DNA from 3 places in the Duganella sp. GW822-FHT06D06 genome. Region 3 is predicted to be linked to each of the others. Evidence: riboswitches for the same ligand, from Rfam matches in the RefSeq annotation. Region 3 holds a riboswitch; each other region holds the start of a gene.
The links. A riboswitch is a leader RNA that binds a small molecule or an ion and turns the genes downstream of it on or off. The one in region 3 is predicted to bind cobalamin.
Positions count from the first base shown of each region.

Region 1 (5,261 bases), on a different contig from region 3:
GACGGCGGCAGCGCCGTGCCGGTCTGGTAGCCTTCCTGTTTCAGGCGCTGGACGATCTGCCACAGGCTCTCCGGCAGCACGTTCAGGTAGGCCGCGCCGATGGTCTCGGAACCATGCGGATAGTTAAAGTACAGCATGGCGATGCGCTTGTCGCCGTTGGCCTTCTGGCGCAAGGCCAGCCAGCTGGCGACGCGCTCATTGAGGCGTTCGATGCGCTCGGGGATGGGCGTCTCTTCGACATAGGCCAGGCCGGTCTGCGCATCGCTGATGCGTTCGCGGCTGGCGACCACGGTCGGCTGGATCAGGCCCGCCACTTCGGCGCCGGCCAGCTGCCAGGTGCGCTCGATGATATCGAGGCCGATCTTCGATTCCTGCCACTGCGCCAGCGACTGCTGGCTCAGGGTGATGGCGTTGATCGCCGGGACGCCGATCTTGTCCAGCAGCGCGCCGGTGTTGGCGGTGCCGCCCACCTTCATGCCCAGCGCGACGATCAGCTCGACACGGCTGTTGCCGTTTTCATCCAGCAGGAAGCGCAGCGGCACGTCGTAGGGATAGCCGAACACCGGCAGCACGTTGTAGCCGCTCGCTTCAAGGCGCGCGGCGATAGCCGCCAGCGGCAGCGTTTGTCCCGCCACCAGGCTGGCGCGGTAGAACGGCACGGCGATCCACGGCGCGCCGGTCTTGTAATTGGCGTAGCCTTGCAGGTACTGCTCGTAGCTGCTGGACGTGCGGTTGGCCGCCACGTCGTACAGGCCCACTTCCGGCATCGCATGCACCGGCGCGACCGCCAGCCTGGAACCGAAGTGGCTGCGCAGGATGTAGCGCAGCAGGTTGCCCATGTTCTCCACGCCGCCTTCGCTGTAGTAGGACTGTATGGTTTTATCGTCGCGCACACCCTGCTCGCGCAGACTGTCGTCGATGGCGCCGCCGACCGCGAACACCGGACGGCGCGCCTTCTGCAACGCCTGCAGTTCGGCGCCCAGGGCCACCATGGCCTGGCGGCCCTTGGTATTGACGATCGCCACGTCGGCGTTGGTCAGCGCGGTGCGGTCGGCCGGCGTCATGCCGTTGGCGGGGATGATGCGCACGGAGACGTTCAGTTCCTTCAACTCGGCCTGCAGGCCGCGCACCGCCAGCACGGCGGGACGCGATTCGATATCGCCCAACATCAGCGCCAGGGTGCGCGGCGCCTGCGCCGAATGCACATAGCCGCCGATGCACAGGGATGCCAGCAACAGCAGCAGCGCCCACAATTTTTTATTCAGGTACATACACGACCTTCCCATCCGGCAGTTGATACGCGGTGCCCAGGCGTTTGCCGGAACCCGACAATGGCTTGTCGCTCACTTTGCTCACCTTGATTTCGGCGCCCTTCTTGGTCAGCACCTCGACGTGGCCGTCGGCGCTTTTCTTGGCGATGGTGACTTCGGAGTTCGGATCCAGCAGGTCCATCATGTTCCAGGCCGAGAACAGCGCCAGCATCATGGCGACGATGAAGACGATGCTGGCGTCGAACAGGTTGGCGACGCCGGCCAATGGGTCTTCGTTATGCTCGCCGATGCGGCTGTAGCGGTGGCGGTTCATATAGCGCATCTCAGGCTCCCGCGCGCACCAGGTGCGGCTTGTGGTCTTGCGCCGCGAGGTGGGATTCGGCCACATAGGCGATCTCGGTCAGGTCGCTGCGCAGCCAGTGCTCGCGCACCAGGCTCAATACATAGGCGCTGACGCTGCACGCCAGGCCGACCACGGTGGCGGTGAAGGCGGTGGTCATCGACTCTGCCATCTTCGGCAGGTTGCCCTGCGCCAGGCCGGCCAGCGAGATGCCCATCGGGATCAGGGTGCCCATCAGCCCCAGCGCCGGGCCGACGCGCACCACGAAGCGCACGCCGTCCAGGCGGCGCACGCCGTTGACGTCGGCGCGCTGCACCAGCCGTTCGAGGCGGGCGTCCAGTCCCGGCTCGCCTTCCTGCGCGGTCAGCACGGCGGCCATTTCCTGTTTGGCGGTGGCGACCAGCACGCGCACGCCGCGGCGGCGCTCCAGCCATTCGGCGCCGAAGGTGCCGAAGCACACCAGCATGTGCAGCACCAGCGCAGCGATCCCCAGCAGCACCGGCAGGTACAGGATGGTGGAAATGGAATACAGCAGTGTCTCGATGGAGTGCACGGCCGCGTCGGCGGGCAGGTTAAACATGGGCGGGTCCTGTGGGCAAAGAAGAAAAATCGGGGCGCAGGCGTACGCGAACGGCGCGTGCGCAAGGCACGGCCGCCAGTCGGCAAGGCCGTGGCGCGCAAAATCGATGCATAGATGTAGATCGAAACAGATGCAAGCCGCTCACTTCCCCGTGTGCGGATTGAACAGAAATGCCTGGGCATTTCCACCTGTCCTGGCCGGTATCCGGGCTGGCAAGCGACACCGCCTGACCTTCCCATGCGACTGCACAGTGGTTTGAAGAGGCGGATTTGTCGTCAACGACGACGCTTGTTTACCGTTGCGGGGGCAGCACATGTTGGCTGGCGTGGCCAGCTCCATGTTTCCCGTTTAACTGCGCGCCTGGACAGACGCGCGGGCACCAAAACCGGGCGATTATACTTTAACCGGCAAGGGTTTGGAGAATAGGACAGTCGGGGCGATGATCGCCGTGGCAGCAGCCGGCCAGTGTTTGCAGGGTGTCGCGCATGTCGGTCAGCTCGGCGATGCGCTGGTTCAGCTCCGCCACATGCCCCATGGCGATGGTCTTGACGTCGGCGCTGGCGCGCTCCTTGTTCTGCCACAGCGACAGCAGCTCGCGGATCTGCTCCAGCGAAAAACCCAGCGACCGCCCGCGCTTGACGAAGCGCAGCGCGTGCAGGTCGTTGTCGCCGTAGATGCGGTAGCCGGCGTCGCTGCGCTTGCCCGGCGGGATCAGGGCGATGCTTTCGTAGTAGCGGATCATCTTGGCCGAGACGCCGCTGGCGGCCGCCGCTTGTCCGATGTTCATGCTGGTCCTTTCTGATGCTCGGGCTTCCAGCGGCGCAGCAGCAGGGCGTTGCTGATCACGCTGACGGAGCTGAGCGCCATCGCGGCGCCGGCAACCATGGGGTTGAGCAGGCCGAAGGCGGCCAGCGGTATGCCGACCAGGTTGTAGATGAAGGCCCAGAACAGGTTCTGGCGTATCTTGCTGTAGCTGCGGCGCGAGATCGAGATCGCGGCCGCCACCAGCGCCGGATCGCCGCGCATCAGCGTGATGCCGGCGGCGTGCATGGCGACGTCGGTGCCGCTCGACATGGCGATGCCGACATCGGCGGCGGCCAGCGCGGGGGCGTCGTTGATGCCGTCGCCGACCATGGCGATGCAGGCGCCGCCGGTCTTCAGGCCGGCGACGGTGGTCGCTTTGTCGGCGGGGAGCATGTTGGCGATGATGCGGCCTATGCCCAGCTCCTTGCCGACGGCGTCGGCGCTGCCCTGGTTGTCGCCGGTGAGCAGGATGGTCTGGATGTGCATCGCATGCAGCGCCTGCAACGCGGCGCGGGCTTGCGGTTTGACGCGGTCGCCGAAGGCCAGCAGGCCCAGTAGCTGCGCCGGCTGCGGCGCGCTTGACGCGGCCAGCCAGGATATCGTCAGGCCTTGCTGTTCCAGTTCGGCGGCGCGCTTGCTCAGCGCGTCCAGCGCCACGCCCTCTTCCTGCATCAGCCGCGTGCTGCCCAGGATCAGGCGCGCGCCGTCGACGATGGCCGCCACGCCGCGGCCGGGCAAGGCGGTGACGCCGGTGGCTGTCGGCGCGACAGCGCCGCTGGCCGCGTCGGCGCGCGCGGCGGCGGCATCGTTGACGGCGCGCGCCAGCGCGTGTTCGCTGCCGCGCTGGATGGCGGCGGCCAGTTGCAGCAGCCGGCCGTCATCGATGCCGGCCGGCTCCAGCGCCACCAGCGACGGCTTGCCTTCGGTCAGCGTGCCGGTCTTGTCGAACGCCACGGTGGTGATGCGGTGCGCCAGCTCCAGCGCTTCCGCATCCTTGATCAGTATTCCGTAACGTGCCGCCACGCCGGTGCCGGCCATGATCGCGGCCGGCGTCGCCAGCCCCAGCGCACACGGACAGGCGATCACCATCACCGCCACCGCATTGATGATGGCCCGCTCGGCGTCGCCGGTCGCCAGCCACCAGCCGCCGAAGGTCAGCACCGCCAGCACCAGCACCACCGGCACGAACACCGCGCTGACGCGGTCCACCAGATGCTGCACCGGCGCCTTGGCGGCCTGCGCGTCCTCCACCAGCCGGATGATGCGCGCCAGCGTGCTCTCCGCGCCCACCGCCGTCACCCGCACCAGCAGCAGGCCCTCGCCGTTGATGGCGCCGCCGGTCACATGGTCGCCGGCGTGGCGCGCCACGGGCAGGCTTTCGCCGGTGATCAGCGCCTCGTCGACATGGCTGGCGCCCTCCGCCACGACGCCGTCGGCCGCCACCCGCTCGCCCGGGCGCACCACCACCAGCTCGCCCGGCCGCACCTCGGCGATCGGCACTTCGACATCCCGCGTGCCGCGCCGCACCCGCGCCGACTCGGGCCGCAGCACCTGCAAGGCGCGGATGGCGGACGTGGTCTGGCGCTTGGCGCGCGCCTCCAGCCATTTGCCCAGCAAGATCAAGGTGATCACCACCGCCGACGCTTCGAAGTACAGATGCGGCATGGCGGAGGTCGACGCCAGCAGCTGATAGACGCTCAGGCCATACGCGGCGCTGGTGCCCAGCGCCACCAGCAGGTCCATATTGCCGCTGCGGGCGCGCAGCGCCAGCCAGCCGGCGCGATAGAATCGGGCGCCGAGCCAGAACTGCACCGGCGTCGCCAGCAGCAACTGCAGGCGGCCGTCCAGCATCCAGTGCACGCCGGCCAGTTCCAGCAGCATCGGCAACAGCAGGGGCAGCGACAGCAAGGCCGCCAGCAGCACCGCGCGGCCGCCGCCCGGATGGGCCAGCGTCGGCGCCGTCGGCGCCGGCGCGCGCGCAGACGGCGGCGGCGTCGCTGTGGCGTGGTAGCCGGCCTTGTCGATCGCCTGCGCCAGCAGCGTGAAATCGAGCGGCAGCGCCGACTCCACCCGCGCCGATTCGGTCGCCAGGTTGACGCTGACCTTGTCCACGCCCGGCACGGCCGCCAGTACGCGCTCGACACGGCCTACGCAGGAAGCGCAGGTCATGCCCTCGATGTTGATCGACAGTGTTAAGGGAACCGCGGTAGTGGACATGGCAAACCCAATGGACGACTCAATGAGAACAGCATCAAGTATCCCACGA
Region 1 covers NZ_JBXALQ010000002.1:667,629-672,889, forward strand. The annotation lists gene AC1RMD_RS06175 (cobaltochelatase subunit CobN) at 1-1,271, opposite strand, end outside; gene AC1RMD_RS06180 (DUF2149 domain-containing protein) at 1,258-1,593, opposite strand; gene AC1RMD_RS06185 (MotA/TolQ/ExbB proton channel family protein) at 1,595-2,191, opposite strand; cobalamin riboswitch at 2,370-2,590, opposite strand; gene cueR (Cu(I)-responsive transcriptional regulator) at 2,592-2,978, opposite strand; gene AC1RMD_RS06195 (heavy metal translocating P-type ATPase) at 2,975-5,212, opposite strand.
Region 1: linked by a shared signal. The riboswitch ahead of AC1RMD_RS06185 (MotA/TolQ/ExbB proton channel family protein) and the one ahead of AC1RMD_RS17470 (TonB-dependent receptor) in region 3 are both predicted to bind cobalamin.

Region 2 (5,261 bases), on a different contig from region 3:
TCAGCAGCAGCAGGGCGGTGCCGCCCTCGGCCGCCGCGCCGCCGCGCAGGTCGCGCCGGGCCAGCAGGTACAGCATCATCGAGACGGCGACGGCGCCGCCGAAGGCGGAAGCGTCGACTATCCAGATGGCGCAGCCGAACAGCAGCGCGGCCAGGGCGCCGACGGAAGCGCCGGCGGAAATGCCAAGTACATACGGGTCGGCCAGCGGATTGCGCAACAGCGCCTGCATCATCACGCCCGCCAGCGACAGGGCGGCGCCGGTGACGAAGGCGGTCAGCGCGCGGCTCAGGCGCAGGTCGAGCAGGGTGGAGGCCAGTGTCTGGCTTTGGCCGTGCAGCAGTTCACGGACTGCCGCGGGAATATCGGAGAGGGGAATCGAGACCGAACCGGTCATGCCCGAGAAAACCAGGCTGGCAAATGCGAACAGCACCAACCCTGTCAGGGTGATGGCGGCGCGCTGTCGCAGATTGCGGGAGAAAGAATGCATGCACTGCTTTCAAAAAAGGGAGACTGCCGGGCGTGTGGCGGTTGCGCCCCACGCCCGGCAGGTTACACCATTGACGCTTACTTGTAGCCGTAGCGGATACCGGCAAACAGCTTGGACATCGGCGTGGCGTAATTGCGCGCCAGGTCGTACTGCTTGTCGCCGATATTATTCCAGCGAACCAGCGCCGACCAGTCGCGGTTGAAGTGGTAGGTCGCGTACAGATTGACCAGGCCATAGCCGCTCAGGCGGTTGATGTTGGCGGCGTCTTCGTAGCGGTCGCCGGACAATTCCAGTTCCACGCCGGCCTTCAGTGCGCCGGCGCTGTAGTCGGCCATCAGGTTGCCGTGCTTTTTGGCGCGGCGCGGCAAGCGCTTGCCGCTGGTTTCGTCCTTTGGATCTTGCAGGTCGACGGTGGCGGTCAGGTTGAAGCGGTCCAACTGCTTGCTTGCGCCCATGGTCAGGCCCTCAAGCAGCGCGTGGTTGACGTTGTAGGCGCAGCCACTCTTTGTACCAGAGTACGGGCATGGCGTGGTGTTCACCAGCAGGTCGGTCAGGCGGTTGCGGTAATAGCTGGCGTTCAGCGCGGTGGTGCCGCTGTCGTAGCGCAGGCCAATTTCGGCGTTCTTGCCCAGTTCCGGTTTGTTGGCTGGGTTGCCGTAGGACGGGTAGTACAGCTCATTGTAGGTTGGCGCGCGGAAGCTGGTGCCGTAGCTGGCGGTGGCGCGCAGCGCCTGCGTGAAGTTGTAGCCGTAGCCCAGCGAACCGGTGTTCTTCGAGCCGTAGAGCGATTTGTCGCGGCGCACGCCGGCGTTGAACAGGTTGTCGCCGCGACGGGCGTTGTACGAAGCCGCGAGGGAGTTGGTGGTGCGCTGTGGATTGTCCAATTTGAAGCCGTTGGTCTCGACTTCTTCCTTGCGGTGGTCGTACAGCAGTTGCAGCACGTCGGCGCCGATCTGCACATCATTCTGCCAGGTGAAGGTGCTTTGCTTGGTGTTGATCTGCGAGTAGCCCGATGCCAGGGCGCTGGTGTAGTTGGCGCCTTCGTCCTTGGTCCGCGAATACTGGACCAGGCTTTGCCAGATCGGCAGGATCTGGTTCTTGCTGTAGATGGCGGCGTTCTCCAGCTTTGCCACCGAGCGCACGTCGTAGGACGAGGAACCGCTGTCATACTGGGATTTGAGTTTGCTCCGCAGGAGCAGCGTGCCGATTTCGTGGCCTTCCGCCAAGCGCAGGCTGAACTGACCGGCTGCGTTTTCGCGGTCGTAGCCGTCTTTGTCGGCGTTATAGGAGTTGCTGGCAGGACGCAGGGACGAGAAGCCATCCGATTTTTCCTTGCCTGCGCTGATCGCATAGCTGATGCTGTGTTCACCGCCGGTGGCGCCGGAGAGCGACACATCGCCTTCGCGGGTGTTGTCGGTGCCGTAGCCGGCGAAGGCGGTGAACGCCGGCGCGCCCTTGCCCTTCTTGGTGAAGATCTGGATCACGCCGCCGATGGCGTCCGCGCCATACAGGGAGCTCAGTGGGCCGTAGACGATTTCGATATGGTCGATGGCCGTCAGCGGAATGGCGCTCCAGTTGGCGCCGCCGGTGGTGGACGAGCCGATACGTACGCCGTCGACCAGCACCAGATTGTGGTTGCTGTTGGCGCCGCGGATAAACACGGTGGCGTTGGTGCCGGAGCCGCCGTTGCGGGCGATCTCGATGCCGCGCTGGCGTTGCAGCAGGTCGACGATGGAGCCGGCGCCGGATTCGGCGATCTGTTCGGCGCTGATGGTGACGCTGTCGCTGATCACGTCGGCCAGGGCTTGCGGGCTGCGGGTGGCGGTGACCAGCACGGTGCCGGTGGTTGGTTCTGCGTGAGCGTAGGAGGCGGCCATTGCCAGCGCCAGCGACGTCAGGGCCGCGGGACGGGAGATACGAAGGGTCATGATGTAGTTTTTCTGTTAATAGCAACCGGCCGACGTCCCCGTGGGCCAGATTGAACAGAAGCGGAGAATTGAGAGATGCATGCAGCGTAGCCGTTGTTGTCGGCTCCATCCGTTCGCGCACATCCCGTTCGCTCGCTTCCACCTGATTTGGCCGGTATCCGGGCTGGCAAGTTAGACCACCTCACCTTCCCATGCGGAGCACAGTGGTTTGTCAGAGGAGGTTTGTCGCGCATCAGCTGCGACACTTGCTTACCGTTGCGGGGGCAGCACACGTGGGCTCTTACAGAGCTTCATGTTTCCCGTTTAACTGCGCATCTGGACAGACGCGCGGGCACCAAAACCCGGTCATTATACGGGTTTGTGCGGCGGCGGTCATGGGGTGGCGGTTTAGTTTTGCAGCACCAGCGTGGCGCCGTAGGCGATTTGATGCGGATGACGGGCCGCTTGCAGCGCCATCTCGGCGGGCGCCAGGCCGGCATGGCAGGCCGACAGCAGGCGCATTGCGCCGGCGTGGCAGATCACGATGGCGTCGCGCTGCTGGCGCTGGAGGTCGGCGTAAAAAGCGGCGATGCGGCCGGCCATTTGCAGCACGCTTTCGCCGCCGCCGGGTTGGTGGTTGACCAGGTCTGCGGCCCAGGCGTCGATGTCGTCGCGCGCGATGTCGTCCCAGGGACGCAGTTCCCAATCGCCGAAATCGATCTCCACGATGCGGGTGTCCAGCAGCGGTGCGGGGGATGACAGAGGCGCCGCCAGTTGCGCCGCCAGTGTGGCGCAGCGTTGTAGCGGGCTGCTATATAGAGGCAGGCCTTGGGGCAGTGTGGCCGACAAGGCGGCCAGCGTTAGCGCCAGCTGCTCGGGCGCCACCGCGAGATCGCTGCGGCCGTAGCAGACACCGGGGGCGATCAGCGGCTGCGGATGGCGGACCAGTATTAGCCGCATAGCGTTACCAGGGCAGGGCGCCGTGGCGCATGCTGGCCAGCACGCAAAGATAGAACGCCACTTCGCTGAGCTGCTGCACCGCGCCGAGGCAGTCGCCCGTATAGCCGGCGATGCGGCGGACGAATTTGCGGGCCAGCCAGGCGCTGGCGATGGTGGCGGCGATAATGCCGGTCGCCAGTGCGGTCCACGTCAGCCATCCGCAGGTGGTCATCGCCAGCGCGGGTATGGCGGCGGTGATGACGGCCAGCGCGAATTCTGCGGTACTCATCTTTTGCGCCAGCGGCTTGGCCTTGCCTTCGGCGCGCGCGTAGTCGAGGCGCCAGATCAGCGAGGTGGCCATCAATCGCGACAGCGGATGGGCGATGAATAGTGCGGCAATCGCCTCCAGCGGAGGCAGCATGGACAGCGTTGTGCACTTGATGGCGAGCAGGCAGATGATGCCGATGGCGCCGTAGGCGCCGATGCGCGAGTCCTTCATGATCTCCAGCACGCGCTCGGGCGTCATGCCGCCGCCGAAGCCATCACACATGTCGGCGAAGCCGTCTTCATGGAAGGCGCCGGTGGCGTAGATGCCGGCGGCGGTCGATAGCAGCACGGCGACCGGAGCGGGGAGGAAGCACGCGGCCAAGGCATACACGCCGGCCGTGATGGCTGCGACCACCAGGCCGACCAGCGGGAAGTAGCGCGATGCCTGGTTCAGCCACGCAGGATCGAATCCCACCCATCCAGGAATCGGCAGGCGGGTAAAGAACTGGAGCGCGGTGAAGAACAGGCGTAGTTGATGCACGGCGCTTACTCGGACTTTTCGCTGACGTGGGCCGATTCGAACGTGGCCATCTGGTTCAGGAAATTGACCGACGCATGCAGCAGTGGCAGCGCCAATGCGCAGCCGGTACCCTCGCCCAGGCGCAGGCCAAGGTTTAGCAATGGCTTGGCGCCCAGCGCGGCCAGCATCTGCTGGTGGCCGTTTTCGTCGGAGCAGTGAGCGAAGACGCAGTAGTCCAGGATAGCCGGTTGTACACGGGCGGCGACCAGCAGCGCGCTGGTGACGATGAAGCCGTCGATCAGCAGCACTTTGCGCAATTCGGCAGCCTTCAACATGGCGCCGGTCATCATGGCGATTTCCAGGCCCCCGAAGGTGGCCAGAACATCCAGCGGCTCGACTGCGGCGGCGTGCTTGGCGACCGCCGCTTTGATCACGTGTTGCTTGTGCAGGATGCCTTCCGCAGACAGGCCGGTGCCAGCGCCCACGCATTGCGCGACCGGGATGCCGGTCAGCTTGTGCATCAGCGCGGCGGCGGCGGTGGTGTTCCCGATGCCCATCTCGCCGAAGCCGACCACGTTGCCATCCAGTTCGGCGACCAAGGCCATACCTGCGGCCAGGGCGGCCTCGCAAATGGCGCGGCCCATCGCCGGTTCCTGTGCGAAGTTGCGGGTGCCGGGAGCCAATTTGCGGTCGATCAGGCCGACGCGCGGTCCGAAGTGGTGATTGACGCCGGCATCGATGACGCGCAGTTCGCAGTTGTTCTGCGTCGCGAAGACGTTGATGGCGGCGCCGCGCGCCAGGAAATTCTCGACCATTTGCCAGGTCACGTCTTGCGGGTAGGCGGAGATGCCTTCCGCGACCACGCCGTGATCGGCCGCGAACACCAGGATGGCTGGCTGCGTTATCGCGAGTGCACGGGTGTTCTGTATAAGGCCCAGTTGTTTGGCCAGCGATTCCAGTACGCCCAGACTCCCCAGCGGCTTGGTTTTGTTGTCGATGGCCTTGTCCAGAAGGGCCGCCAGCGTCTCGTTATTAGTGGCAGGGATAGTTGGGATAAGCATGTGGGCGACTTATAAATCGTTGAAGTCCTTATTTTACCCTTGCAAGCAGCGGCTGCCCTTGCTATAGTTCGCCTCCCGCA
Region 2 covers NZ_JBXALQ010000036.1:16,334-21,594, forward strand. The annotation lists gene AC1RMD_RS30755 (FecCD family ABC transporter permease) at 1-487, opposite strand, end outside; gene AC1RMD_RS30760 (TonB-dependent receptor domain-containing protein) at 565-2,415, opposite strand; cobalamin riboswitch at 2,548-2,769, opposite strand; gene AC1RMD_RS30765 (histidine phosphatase family protein) at 2,803-3,354, opposite strand; gene AC1RMD_RS30770 (adenosylcobinamide-GDP ribazoletransferase) at 3,359-4,141, opposite strand; gene cobT (nicotinate-nucleotide--dimethylbenzimidazole phosphoribosyltransferase) at 4,147-5,181, opposite strand.
Region 2: linked by a shared signal. The riboswitch ahead of AC1RMD_RS30760 (TonB-dependent receptor domain-containing protein) and the one ahead of AC1RMD_RS17470 (TonB-dependent receptor) in region 3 are both predicted to bind cobalamin.

Region 3 (5,261 bases):
CAACGCGATCAGCAGCCAGACGATGAAGCCCAGCGCCAGCACCGCCAGGCTCCAGGCCACGTGGTTGATATAGGCCCATTCGAACAGGGTTTCGATGACCGGCGACGATTCCTTGTAGATCTTCATGACCTCACCTTCGGCCGCCTTGCGTTCGTCACTGATTTCTTTCATATTTTTCCTTGCTTCTTAGCCGGTGCAGCGTCGAGTTTATACTGGTTTGACCATGAACGAGTTGAATAATTCCCGATATTTTGCCTCAGGGCCGGCGCCGGCGCGCCGTCTCCAGCCGTTCGCACAGCATGGCGACGCCGTCGGCGATGCGCGGCGTGGCGCGCACCAGCTGTTCGCCGTCCAGCATGAACAGGTTGCCGCGCTGGACCGCCAGCATACCCTTGTACTGCTTCCAGATATTGATGCCGGATTCGGCCTCGTGCCGGTCGCCGCCGAAGATGGCTTCCGGGTTTTCCTGCAATACCGCCTCGGTGCTGACGGTGGGCGCCGGCACCTTGAGCGCGGCGAACACGTTCCGACCGCCGCAGACGCGGATCGCGTCGCTGACGATGTGCTCACCGCTGAGCGTGAAGATCGGCTTTTCCCAGATCTGGTAGAACACCCGCACCGTCGGCCGTTGCGCGTAGCTGGCCGACAGTTTGGCGATCTTCTGGCGGTAATCCTGCGCCGCCTTGTGCGCGGCGGCCTCGGTGCCCATCAGCCGGCCCAGGCGGGTCAGGCTGGTGGCCACTTCGTCCAGCTTGTGCGGATCGCTGTAGAAGATCGGGATGCCCAGGCTTTTCAGCTGCTCCAGCTGGGGCGCGGTGTTCCCGCTCTTCCAGACCACCAGCAGGTCCGGCCGCAGCGCCAGCACGTGTTCCATGTCGATGGTGGCGTTGCTGCCGACCTGCGGGATGCGCTTGGCCGCTTCCGGGTAGTCGCTGTAGTTCATCACGCCGACCACGCGCTCGCCGCCGCCGGCCGCGAACAGCAGCTCGGTGATGTGCGGCGCCATCGAGATGATGCGCTGCGCCGGCCTGGCGACGACGACGCTGTTGCCGGCGTCGTCCTGCACGGTGACGGCGGCCTGGGCGCAGGCCGCCGTGCACGCCAGCGCCAGCGACGGCAGGGCGTGGCGAACGGTCGTGGTCGTGGCGCGCATCAGAACTCGTAGCGGGCCGAGAGTTTCAGCTGGCGGCCGTCGGCGGTGTAGATGCTGCCTTGAACACCATCCTTGCAGCCGAAGGCTTGCGAGAAGTAGCGCTTGTCGCTCAGGTTCAGGCCCGACACGGCGAACTCCCACTGCCCCAGCTTGCGGGCGTAGCGCGCGTCCAGCGTGGTGTAGGACGGGATCTGCGCCGGGCACTTGTTGTCGAAGTCACCGCCGTTGCGCTGGCTGTCCACCCACTGCGCGCCGACGTCGGCGGTGTGGCCGCTGGCCACAGTCCAGCTCAGGCGCGCGGTCAGCGTGTTTTTCGGCACCAGCACCATCTCCTTGCCGTTGTTGACGCCCTCGGTGAACTTGGCGTTCACGTGCTGGTAGTGCGCGGTCAGGTTCCAGGCGGCGTTGATGCGGTGTTCCGCATCGAGTTCGAAACCCTGGCGGCGGGTCGGCGCCAGGTTGGTGTTGGCGTAGATCGTCGGATCGTAGAAGATCTCGTTGGTCAGGTTGTGGCGGAATACGCGGCCAGTGATTTTCTGCGCAGCGGTACCGAAGCTGACGCCCAGTTCCAGGTCATGCGACTGCTGCGGCAGCAACGCATTGTTGACGACCGGGGTGTAGGCGTTCTCGTCGGAGTTGGCGACGCGGTAGCTTTGCCCAGCCTTGCCATAGACGTTCAGATTCTTGACCGGCATATAGCTCGCCTGCAGTTCCCACGCGTTCAGGCTTTGCGCTGCTTTATAGCCGGTGCTGCCATAGATGTTCAAGGGATCGCTGAAGTCCTTGTTGAAGATTTCGCGGCGCACGCCGGCCGATACGCGGCCTTCATGGGCGGCGTCGAAACGAAGTTCGTCGCGAAGGTACAGCGCTTTCGAGTGCTGGGTGGCGTCGGCAGCGGAGGAATGATTGTTGTCGGTGCTGGCGCGATTCCATACGGTCCAGTCGAAACCGACCACCATCTCGTTCAGCAGGCCGCCGATCTCGCCCAGGCGGCGCACGCGCGGCGAGAACTGGGTTTGCTTGCTATCGAGGGTATAGGTCGATGGGCCGAATTCGCCGAAATAAGTCGATACGGCCTTCTTCTTGCGATACGACAGGTCGGCCGCCAGTTCATAGCCGCCAATGCGGCGCTGGGCGAAGGCGGTGAAGCGGTCGCTATCGAGATTGGCGTAGTTGTCGGGGGTCAGGGTCTGGCGCGGATTGGCGTTGTACTGAGCCTCGGACAGCGAACCCGGAAGACGCATGTCCTGGCGCGCGCCTTCGTAGCGGAAGCCCGCGCGGCCGGCGTTGTCGAACCATTGCGCGCCGCCGCTGAAGTGGGTGTGCTTGAATTCGTTGTTGTCGCGGTAGTTGTCGGTGCGCTGGCTGTCCAGCGTGGCGTCGGCGGCGAAGCCGTCCCAGGCCTGGAAGCCGGACACGCGCGCTTCGCGGGCGCCCAACTGGCCGCCTTCGACGAACACGCTGCCGCGGCGGCTGTTCTTGACCGGACGCTTGGTGACGATGTTGATCACGCCGCCGGTGGCGCCGTCGCCGTACAACACGCTGGCGCCGCCGCGCGTGATTTCGATGTGGTCCACGGTGTCGATCGGGATGGTCGACAGGATGGCGTTGCTCAGTTCATTTTCCGACAGGCGCACGCCGTCCAGCACGATCACCATGTTCTGGCTGCTGTTGGAGCCGAAGCCGCGCAGGTCCAGGCTGAAGTCCGGGCTGCCGTCCAGGCTTTGGCGGCCGTACACGCCGCCCACTTTGCGGATCGCCGTGTTGACGTCGTTGGCGCCGGCGCGCTGGATGTCTTCGGCGCTGATGACGATGGCGCCGATCGGCGTCAGCGCCGCGTTGGCGTCGAAGCGCGAGCCGCTGACGACGACGACCGGCGCGAGCAACTGGGCGACGGCGCTGTTGCCGGCGACAGCTTGCGCCGCTACGGTGGAGGGAACGGCGGCGGCAAAGCACAGGGAGACGGCGGCGGCCAGCAGGCGCGGTTGGAAGACGGAGGATTGCATGTCAGGTCATTTTCAAAAGAGACATCCGCCTGCGTCCCCGCAGGCTGGAAGTGTACGGAAGCCGCGCGGACGTTGTCGCTGCGCGCTTCCCCCTGTCTGGCCGATATCCGGGCTGGCGAGGCTGAACGACGCTTCGCGTTACCGTTGCGGGGGCAGCACACCTTGACCGTCGCGCCGTGGGCGCGGGCGGCCTTGTGTTTCCCGTTTAACTGCGCATGTGAGCACATGGGCAAGCACCAGAACCCGGGCATTATACGCTCGCGCCCCGGATCATTAACTTTTTAGATAGGACCTATCTACATTTCGTGCATTGATCGCCACGGCTACGGTCTTTATAGTGGGCTCATACCCATACCGGAGCTTTGCCATGCATGTCTTGCCAACCTATTTCCTCTCCCACGGCGGCGGTCCGTGGCCGTTCATGATGGACCAGGTGGGCCATCTGTACGGCCAGCTGGACGCCGCGCTGCGCGACATTCCGCGCCAGCTCGGCGTGACGCCGAAGGCGGTGCTGGTGATTACCGCGCATTGGGAGGAGCGTGACTTCACGCTGTCGTCGTCGGCCAGGCCGCCGATGATCTACGACTACGGCGGTTTCCCGCCGCATACCTACGAGGTGCAATACAGCGCACCGGGTTCGCCGGAGCTGGCGGCGCAGGTCCGGCAGCTGCTCGATGCGGGCGGCTTCCCGGCGCAGCTGGATGCGCAGCGCGGTTACGACCACGGCACCTTCAGCGCCATGTATCCGATCTATCCGGCTGCGGAGGTGCCCATCGTGCAGCTGTCGCTCAAGCGCGGCCTCGATCCCTTGACGCACCTGGAAGCGGGCCGCCTGCTGGCGCCCTTGCGCCAGCAGGGCGTGCTGATCGTCGGCAGCGGGCTGAGTTACCACAACCTGCGCGCCTTCAATGCCCAGGGCGCGGCGGCCTCGCACGCCTTCGACGGCTGGCTGCGCGCGACGATGGCGCTGCCGCCGCAGGAACGCACGGCGCGCTTATTGGAATGGGAACAGGCGCCGGCCGCGCGCATGGCGCATCCGCGCGAGGAGCACTTGCTGCCGTTGATGGTGGCCCTGGGCGCGGCGGAGCGCGACCAGGCGACCGTCCCCTACCACGAGGAGGCGTTCATGGGAGCGCTGGCCGTGAGCAGCTTCCGCTTCGGTTAATCCAACCCGGTGTCAGGTGCCGCGTTTGCCGTTGGCGTAGGCTTCGGCCTTGGCGGCGGCGATGGCGGCTTTCTCGGCGTTTTTGACGGCCATCTCGGCGTTGTGCACCTCCAGCCGCCCTTTGCGGCTGGCCGGCGTCTCCAGCGAGATGCGGCCCAGGATGCCGCTGCGGTAGTCGCCCAGGAAGGTGTGCGAGGCTTTCTCGAAATCGAGGTCGCCGCCCTTCTGGCGGAAGCCGCGCTTGGCCGCCACCCCCTCCACCACCGCGATGCCGTCGAAGCTCTCGATGTCCTTGAAGCCGTAGCGCGCCACCAGCAGTTGCGGGTAGTACTTCAGCATCTCGTCGGCCAGGTACACCGCCACTTCCTCTTCGATCAGCGCGTTCGAGCCGATCGCGTGGCTGGCGGCCAGCATCAGGCCGTCGCTCGGCAGCGCGATCTTCGGCCACAACATGCCCGGCGTGTCGACCAGGATGGTGTTCTTGTCCAGGTACAGCTTCTGCTGCTGCTTGGTCACCGCCGGCTCGTCGCCGACCTTGGCCACCTTGCGCTTGAGCAGCGCGTTCATCAGGGTCGACTTGCCGACGTTGGGGATGCCCATGATCATGATGCGCAGCGGCTTGGTCGGCACGCCGCGGTGCGGCGCCAGCTGCTTGGCCAGTTCCGGCACGCGGGTGACGTCGGCCGGTTTCTTGGTGGTCATCGCGAACGCGGTCACGCCTTCCTGCGCGTTGTAATAGGCCACCCAGGCCGCCGTGGCGGCCGGATCGGCCAGGTCGATCTTGTTGAGGATCTTCAGGCACGGACGCTGGCGGAACTTGCGCAGCTCCTCCACCATCGGATTGGTGCTGGCCTCGGGCAGGCGGGCGTCGACCACCTCGATCACCAGATCGGTGTTCTCCATCTGCTCCGCCGCTTTTTTCTTGGCGGCGTTCATG
Region 3 covers NZ_JBXALQ010000009.1:11,211-16,471, forward strand. The annotation lists gene AC1RMD_RS17460 (hypothetical protein) at 1-171, opposite strand, end outside; gene AC1RMD_RS17465 (cobalamin-binding protein) at 257-1,153, opposite strand; gene AC1RMD_RS17470 (TonB-dependent receptor) at 1,153-3,159, opposite strand; cobalamin riboswitch at 3,241-3,415, opposite strand; gene AC1RMD_RS17475 (DODA-type extradiol aromatic ring-opening family dioxygenase) at 3,527-4,324, shown strand; gene ylqF (ribosome biogenesis GTPase YlqF) at 4,337-5,261, opposite strand, start outside.